DNA from 2 places in the Arthrobacter sp. NQ7 genome. Region 1 is predicted to be linked to the other one. Evidence: riboswitches for the same ligand, from Rfam matches in the RefSeq annotation. Region 1 holds a riboswitch; the other holds the start of a gene.
The links. Region 1 has a riboswitch for glycine ahead of gcvP (aminomethyl-transferring glycine dehydrogenase). Riboswitches for the same ligand answer to the same signal wherever they lie in the genome.
Positions count from the first base shown of each region.

Region 2: linked by a shared signal. The riboswitch ahead of cycA (D-serine/D-alanine/glycine transporter) and the one ahead of gcvP (aminomethyl-transferring glycine dehydrogenase) in region 1 are both predicted to bind glycine.

Region 1 covers NZ_JARFXU020000032.1:29,666-34,060, forward strand. The annotation lists gene PUN71_RS21280 (MFS transporter) at 1-970, opposite strand, end outside; gene PUN71_RS21285 (TetR/AcrR family transcriptional regulator) at 1,054-1,590, shown strand; glycine riboswitch at 1,686-1,783, shown strand; gene gcvP (aminomethyl-transferring glycine dehydrogenase) at 1,972-4,395, shown strand, end outside.
Region 2 covers NZ_JARFXU020000041.1:5,208-9,602, reverse strand. The annotation lists gene PUN71_RS22460 (LamB/YcsF family protein) at 1-55, opposite strand, end outside; gene PUN71_RS22455 (hypothetical protein) at 39-839, opposite strand; gene cycA (D-serine/D-alanine/glycine transporter) at 1,013-2,569, opposite strand; glycine riboswitch at 2,619-2,727, opposite strand; glycine riboswitch at 2,728-2,825, opposite strand; glycine riboswitch at 3,113-3,212, shown strand; gene gcvP (aminomethyl-transferring glycine dehydrogenase) at 3,361-4,395, shown strand, end outside.

The sequences.
Region 1 (4,395 bases):
CCGTGGCCGCCAGTGCCGGAATCATCGCGACGCCGGCGGCTGACGGGGTCATCCCTTCGAGGAGCTGGAGATGCTGGGCCAGGAACAGGATGAAGCCGTTGAAGGAGAACAGGGCGAGGATGTTGGCGCTGATGGCCATGCTGAACACGCTGTTCCCGAACAGCGACATGTCAAGCAGGGGGTGCTCCAGCCGGTGCTGGCGCCGGACGAATACGACGCCCATGGCCAGGCCGAAGAGGATGCTGCCCAGCCCGGCTGCGCCGGGACCCTCGGTGGCCAGCGCCTTGATGCCGTAAACCACCGGAACCATGACCAGCATGGAGAGCAGGATGCTGGGAATATCCACCTTTCCTGGTGCCGGGTCCTTCGATTCCGGAATAAGGGCCGGCCCACCCGCCAGCAGGGGAAGCATGAGGGGGACTGCCACCAGGAACACGGCACCCCACCAGAAGTGCTCCACCAGCCATCCGCCGAAGATCGGCCCCAGGGCCGCGCCGCCCGAGAATCCCGCGGCCCAGATGGCCACCGCAAGCCGGCGGCGGTTGGGCTGGGGAAAAATATTCCGGATCAGCGACAGCGTGGACGGCATCAGAATGGCGCCAAAGAATCCCAGGGCTGCGCGGCCGGCAATCAGCCACTCAGGCGTGGGGGCGAAGGCCGTTGCGGCTGAGAGGGCTGCGAAGCCCAGGCTGCCAATGATCAACAGCCTCCGCCGCCCGATCCGGTCACCCAGGCTGCCCATGGATACCAGCAGCCCGGCCAGCACCAGCGGGTAGGCGTCGACGATCCACAGCAGCTGCACGCCGGACGGATCCAGGGCGCGGGCAATGGCCGGGAGGGCAAAGGTCAGGGCCGTATTGTCCACTGCCACCAGCAGTACCGGAAACATCAGCAGCGCCAGGGCGGCCCAATCACGCCGGCCGGAGAGGGCCGGGCTGGTCTCCAACGGGGTGGGTGCGGTCGTCGTCATGAAATAACTATACCGTCCAGACGGTATAGTTTGAAAGCGCCGGCATTCCGCTTTCCTGCCGGATGCCGGGCATGATGGGAAGCATGCCCCGAAAGCCTGTAGCCCGTGACGCGGTCCTTGATGCCTTCGAGTCCCTGCTGATCGAAGTGGGGGAGCGCGCGGCCACCCTCGATGCCGTGGCGCGAAAGGCCGGCGTGTCGAAGGGCGGCCTCCTGTACCACTTTCCGAACAAGGAAGCCCTTATCGCCGTGCTGCTCGACCGGCTGGAAGGGCTGGCCAAGGCCGACGCCGATGCCATGGCCTCGGCCAGCGAGGGCGCCGCGGCATACTTCATCCGTTCTTCCGTCTGGGCCGACACTCCCCTGGACCGCGCCATCGTGGCCGCCACCAGGCTTGCCGAAGTGGCGCACGAAGAGACCCGCCGCCGTTTCGCAGCCATCCAGCAGCGCTGGCTGGACGAAATCGCGGCCGACGTGGGGCCGGGGCTGGCCAAGGCCGTGCTGTACATGGGTGACGGGCTGTATTTCAACGCCATGCTGTCCGTGGCGCCCGCGCCGGAGGGCGGAGGGGCGGCCGACGTTGAGGAACTGCTGGCCGCGCTGGAACGGCTTCGCAGGTAGGTTTCGGCATTTGCCGGGAGGGGCCGCCCCGTAGGACAATGGAGAGTTGTGAGGGCTGTCACCGGCCGTCATGAAACCCACAACTTAATAGCCTTTGATCTGCGGCGGGAGAGTTCTGCCGGAAGTACAGGCAGGCGCCGTAGGAGCAAATCCTCCCCAGGAATCTCGCAGGCCCCTGTACCGCCGCGGCGAGGCGCCTCTGGAAAGCAGCAGGCAGTCATCCTTCCCCCTGGGAGGGGCCAAAGGCTGTTGTGCTCACCGACGGTGCAAGCGGGTCCTGCCCAGGCAGGGGACGCGGAAACTCTCAGGTCCAATACAGAGCGGGGAGGAACCCGAATAGCTGTGGCGTACCCTGCGCCGCCTGAGTAAATGGAGTTCCTTGTGTCGGTTACCCCAGCCTCCACCACGTTCGTAGACCGCCATATCGGTGCGCGCCGCCAGGCCGACGTCGACACCATGCTCAAAGCCGTGGGCTACGACACGGTCGACAACCTGGTGGACACGGCGGTGCCCAAGGTCATCCGCCAGGAGACCGCCCTCCGCCTGCAGGACGCCCTCAGCGAGGTCGAAGTCCTCACCGAACTCCGTAAACTGGCGGCGAAAAACAAGACCGCCGTCCAGATGATCGGGCAGGGCTACTACGACACCGTGACTCCGCCGGTGATCCGCCGGAACATCCTGGAGTCCCCTGCCTGGTACACGGCCTACACGCCCTACCAGCCGGAAATCTCGCAGGGCCGCCTCGAGGCGCTGCTGAACTTCCAAACCATGGTGCAGGACCTTGTGGGACTGCCCATCGCCAACGCTTCCCTGCTGGATGAGGCCACCGCCGTGGCCGAGGCCGTGCTGCTGATGCGCCGCGCCAACAAGGACAAGAATGCCAAGGACGGCAAGACCGTCCTGGACAGCGACGTGCTGCCCCAGACCATCGCCATCGTCCAGGGCCGCGCCGAGGCGCTGGGCTTCGAGGTGGAGGTCGCCGACCTGTCCCAGGGACTTCCCGAGGGCGACATCAACGGCATCGTGCTGCAGCAGCCTGGCGCCTCCGGACGCGTCTGGGACCAGTCCGGCGTTATCGCCGCCGCCAAGGAGCGCGGCGCGCTGGTAACCGTTGCCGCCGACCTGCTGGCACTCACCCTGATCACGCCCCCGGGGGAGCAGGGCGCGGACATTGCCGTGGGCTCCGCCCAGCGCTTCGGTGTTCCCCTGTTCTTCGGCGGCCCGCACGCCGCCTACATGGCCGTCCGCAAGGGCTTGGAACGTTCGCTGCCCGGCCGCCTGGTGGGCGTGTCCAAGGACGACGCCGGCGTCCCCGCCTACCGCCTGGCGCTGCAGACCCGCGAGCAGCACATCCGCCGCGAAAAGGCCACGTCCAACATCTGCACCGCCCAGGCGCTCCTGGCCATCGTCGCCTCCATGTACGCGGTGTACCACGGCCCGGACGGGCTGAAGGCGATCGCCGGAACGGTGCACGGCCACGCGCGCACCCTGGCGGCCTCACTTGCCGCTGCCGGCGTCGAGGTCCTGCACCGGAGCTTCTTCGACACCCTGACCGTGCGCGTCCCCGGCCGCGCAGCAGCCCTCGTCGCCGACGCCGAGGCGCGGGGCATCAACCTGCGCCACATCGACGGCGACACGGTCGGCATCTCCCTGGATGAAACCACGACGGCGGCCGTCGTCGCCCAGGTTGCCGACATCTTCGGCGCCCAGGTCGCCGACGGGGACGGCTTTGCCCTCGAAGCCGCCGTTGAGCGTTCTTCCGACTACCTGCAGCACCCGGTGTTCAACACACACCGGTCAGAAACCCAGCTGCTGCGCTACATCCGCAAGCTCTCGGACCGGGACCTGGCGCTCGACCGCACCATGATACCGCTGGGCTCCTGCACCATGAAGCTGAACGCCACCGCCGAAATGGAAGCCATTTCCTGGCCGGAGTTCGCCTCCATCCACCCGTTCGCCCCGGACTCCCAAACCGAGGGCTGGCGCGAACTCATCTCGGGCCTGGAAGCGGACCTCGCGGAGATCACGGGCTACGACCAGGTGTCCATCCAGCCCAACGCCGGCTCCCAGGGCGAACTGGCCGGGCTGCTGGCGATCCGCGGCTACCACCACTCCCGCGGCGAGCAGCAGCGCAACATCTGCCTGATCCCGGCCTCGGCGCACGGCACCAACGCCGCCTCCGCCGTCTTGGCCGGCATGAAGGTCGTCGTCGTGGCCACCGCCGCGGACGGCACCATCGACCACGATGACCTGACGGCCAAGATCGAGGCCAACAAGGACGCCTTGTCCTGCATCATGATCACCTACCCCTCCACCCATGGGGTCTATGACGGCGATGTCCGGGACGTCTGCGACGCAGTCCACGCCGCAGGCGGCCAGGTGTACATCGACGGCGCGAACCTGAACGCCCTGGTGGGCCTGGCGCAGCCGGGCCAGTTCGGCGGCGACGTCTCGCACCTGAACCTGCACAAGACCTTCTGCATCCCGCACGGCGGCGGCGGACCCGGCGTCGGCCCGGTCGCTGCCAAGGCGCACCTGGCACCCTTCATGCCCGGCGACGCGAACAAGGCCGCGCACGAGGCAGGCCACGGTGTCGCGATCAGTGCGTCCCGTTTCGGCTCCGCCGGGGTGCTGCCGATTTCGTGGGCCTACGTGAAGCTGATGGGCGGCGAGGGCCTGACCGAGGCCACCAAGTCCGCGCTGCTCGCCGCGAACTACGTCGCCTCACGCCTGAACGAATACTTCCCCGTCCTGTACACCGGCGAGGGAGGCCTGGTGGCGCACGAGTGCATCCTGGACCTGCGC
Region 2 (4,395 bases), on a different contig from region 1:
CGCCGCCGGCCGTCCAGGAGCCGAACGATTGCCCTACGTCAGCGTTGAGATCCAAGTGTGTTGCCTTCCAGCGTCAGGTTGTCCGGCCCGGCGGCGGCAGTCAGCTCCCCGGGGATGGTTTCCGGCATTGGCCCGAACGCCTCCCGGGCGTTCTTGGCCACCGCACGGCCCATCACGAGGTTACCGGCTCCACCCACGACGGCACCTATCCCGAACGGAAGGGCCCGGCCGAACAGGGCAGTTCCCTGGCGCTTGAGCAGGTTCCTGAGGAAGGCCTGCTGGATCCGTTTGCGGACACTTCCGAATCCCGGCACCACCATCGACTTGGAGAGGGCGTTGCTCCAGGTGGTGGTGGCGCCGCCCGATGCCTGGCCGCTGAGTGTGCCGAGCAGGGCGGTGCCCTCCTCGCCAAGCATGATGGCCATGACCATGGTCCCGGCTTTTTCCGGGTTGGTCAGGCGGATGCCGTGGAGCTCCGCCAGTGACGTTGCGTAGAGTGCCGTCGCTTCCAGGAAGCCGACGGTGGCGGCCGCGGACAGTCCCAGTGACGCGACGGTCCCAACCCCGGGAACGACGGCGGTGGCACCCACCAGCGCGCCCCCACCGGCCACGGCCCGGAGGTAGTCACGCTCGGCGATGTCCGCCAACTGGGCGGCGGTGGCCCGCGGATGCCTCTTCTGGAGCCTGCGGATGTAGGCAAGCACCAGCGGCCGCTGGATCTGAACTGCCTTCAGCAGCATGTTGTGGACACCGGGCTTGGGCTTGCCCTCGGCGTCGAACATTGCGTTGTGGGCGGTCTCCTGTGCGATGCGTACTGCGGGGTTGCTGCGCCGGGCCATGGTCACCTTCGTTCAAATCGACCTGCAGCGGTTGGGCTGCCGTGCATTTCCATCCTATGTGGATCAACACTAAGCATGCTGAACTTTCACGCCTGCAGCACGCGACGGGCGGGCTGCGGCGGCGGGAACGGCAACTGGAGCCGGGCGCCCGCGCCGCACCCCGCCGTCGGACGTTACTTCCTGGCCTGCTGGACCTCCTCTGCCACGCCCGGGGCTTGGCCACCGTTTTGTCCGGCGGCAGCCTGGTCAGCGCGGAGCTCAGCCCGGAAGACCTCGAAGCGGGCCAGGTGGGCGGGCCGGCGGCGCAGGATGGCCCAGGCCACGCCAAGCACGACGAACCAGACGGGCGTCACGAGCAGGGCAAGGAGCGTGTCCGGCTGGGTGGTCAGGGCCCAGAGGACGAAGGCGAAGAACGCGTAGACCACCCACACTGCCGGGATGCCGCCGGGCATCTTGAACTGCGACGCATCGTGCAGGTGCGGCCGGCGCCGGCGGAAGGCGATGTAGCTGGCAAGGATGATCGACCAGACGAAGATGAAGCAGACGGCCGACACCGTGGTCACCATTTCGAACGCCTTGCCAACGTCCTGGCCGGCGTACATGAGGACGACGCCGGAGAGCAGCAGGACGCAGGACAGGAACAGGGCGTTGCTGGGCACCTTCCTCGTGGACAGGCGGCTGAAGATGCCGGGCGCGTCGCCCTCCTGGGCAAGGCCGAAGACCATGCGGGAGGTGGAGTAGATGCCGGAGTTGGCCGAGGACATGGCCGAGGTGAGGACAACCAGGTTGACCACCGTGGCGGCGGCGCCCAGGCCGGCCAGGGAGAACATGCCGATGAACGGGCTGTGGCCTGCAGCGAACTGCGTCCACGGGGTGACGGCCATCAGGATGATCAGTGCGCCGACGTAGAAAAGCAGGACGCGGACCGGAATGGCGTTGATGGCCTTGGGCAGCGTGCGCTCCGGGTTCCTGGCCTCGGCGGCGGTGGTGCCCACCAGTTCGATGCCCACGAAGGCGAACACGGCGATCTGGAAGCCGGCCACAAAGCCCATGAATTCATTGGGGAAGAACCCGCCGTGGCTCCACAGGTTGGTGAAGCTGGCCGTACCGGCGTCGCTCTGGAAGCCGGTGAAGATCATGAAGAGGCCCACGATGATCAGCGCCGCGATGGCGACGATCTTGATGAGGGCGAACCAGAACTCGGTCTCGCCGAAGGCCTTGACGGTGGCGAGGTTCAGCAGCAGCAGGATGGCCACGGTGGCCAGGCCCGGAATCCACAGCGGCAGGGCCGGCCAGAGTTCCTTGGAATAGCCCGCGATGGCGATCACGTCGGCGATTCCAGTGATGACCCAGCAGAACCAGTACGTCCAGCCGGTGAAGAAACCCGCCCACGGTCCCAGGAGGTCGGCGGCGAAGTCACTGAAGGACTTGTAGTTCAGGTTGCTCAGCAGCAGTTCGCCCATGGCCCGCATGACGAAGAAGAGCATGAAGCCGATGATCATGTACACGAAGATCACGGAGGGCCCCGCAGCGGAGATGGTCTTGCCGGAGCCCATGAAGAGGCCGGTGCCAATCGCCCCGCCAATGGCGATGAGCTGGATGTGCCGGTTGGTGAGCTGCCGTTCCAGGTGCGGGGGTTCGCTGCGGACCGCCGTGGCCGCACCGGGGTTGCGTGCTGGTTCGCCGTTGAACCGTGCTGGTTCGCCGGACGTGGGGGGATGAATCGCCATGAGGAACTCCATCGGTAAAGCGGCATTTGGGTACCGCAAAGATTGGGTTCCTCCCCGCTCTGTTGTGGACCTGAGAGTTTCCGCGTGGCCTGCTCTTGGCAGGCGGCCGCTTGCACCGTCGGTGAGCCAGGGCATGCCTGGCCGCTTTCCAGAGTTGCCTGTCCGCGGCGGTACGTGGGCCTGAGAGTTTCCTGGGGAGGGTTTGCTCCTACGGCGCCTGCTGGATGTACCCGGCAGGCTCTCCCGCCGCAGGTCAAAGGCGTATTCAGTTGGATACCGCTGCCTTTTCTGGACTGCGGTCTTCGTGCGATGGGACCGGCGCCGGCAGTCGGCCGCTCCTGATACGCTGAGCCAGCCGGCGCGGCGCCAATCCCGGGGTTCAGTGTGGTGTCCGTCACGATGGAATGTCAAACTCTTTTCGACATAACCGTTGGCCGCGCTCCTTCGGCTGCGGACGGGGCCGACGCCGCGGGCGCCGACTTGCCATAATCAGCTATTCCCGATACCTTGTGAGCCGAATCACCCACATTTGAATAAGCCTTTCGAGCTGTGACGGGAGAGTTCTCCCGGCATCCACCGGGCAGGCGCCGTAGGAGCAAATCCTCCCCAGGAATCTCTCAGGCCCACGTACCGTCATGGCGAGGCGACTCTGGAAAGCAACCGGGCTTCAATCCGGTTCACCGACGGTGCAAGCGGCCGCCTGCCAAGAGCAGGCCACGCGGAATCTCTCAGGTCCAATACAGAGCGGGGAGGAACCCATCCCATGCCGTGCCACCCCAGGCCGGCCAGACCTGGAGTTCCTCTTGACGATTCAATCGCTTCCAACATCGTTTGTTGACCGCCATATCGGCGCGCGCCGCCAGGCCGACGTCGACACCATGCTCAAAGCCGTGGGCTATGACAGCGTGGACGGCCTCGTTGACGTTGCCGTCCCCGCCTCCATCCGCCAGGAATCTGCCCTCTGCCTGCAGGACGCCCTCAGCGAGGTGGAAGTCCTCGCGGAGCTGCGCCGAATCGCCGGCCGGAACAAGACCGCCGTCCAGATGATCGGCCAGGGCTACTACGACACCGTCACTCCCCCGGTGATCCGCCGCAACATCCTGGAATCCCCCGCCTGGTACACGGCCTACACGCCCTACCAGCCGGAAATCTCACAGGGCCGGCTGGAAGCGCTGCTGAACTTCCAGACCATGGTCCAGGACCTGACGGCCCTCCCCGTCGCCAACGCCTCGCTGCTGGATGAGGCCACCGCCGTGGCTGAGTCCGTGCTGCTGATGCGCCGCGCCAACAAGGACAAGAATGCCAAGGACGGCAAGACGGTGATCGACGCCGACTGCCTCCCGCAGACCATCGCCATCGTCCAGGGCCGCGCCGAGGCGCTGGGCTTCGAGGTTGAGGTGGCTGACCTGTCCCAGGGACTTCCCGAAGGTGCCATCAACGGCATCGTGCTGCAGCAGCCGGGGGTTTCCGGCCGGGTTTGGGACCAGTCCGGCGTCATCGCCGATGCCAAAGAGCGCGGCGCGCTGGTCACCGTTGCCGCCGACCTGCTGGCACTCACCCTGATCACGCCCCCGGGCGAGCAGGGCGCGGACATCGCCGTCGGCTCCACCCAGCGTTTTGGCGTGCCGTTGTTCTTTGGGGGGCCGCACGCCGCCTACATGGCCGTCCAGAAGGGGATGGAACGCACCCTGCCCGGCAGGATCGTCGGAGTCTCCAAGGACAACGCCGGCACGCCTGCCTACCGCCTGGCGCTGCAGACCCGCGAGCAGCACATCCGCCGGGAGAAGGCCACGTCCAACATCTGCACCGCGCAGGCACTCCTGGCC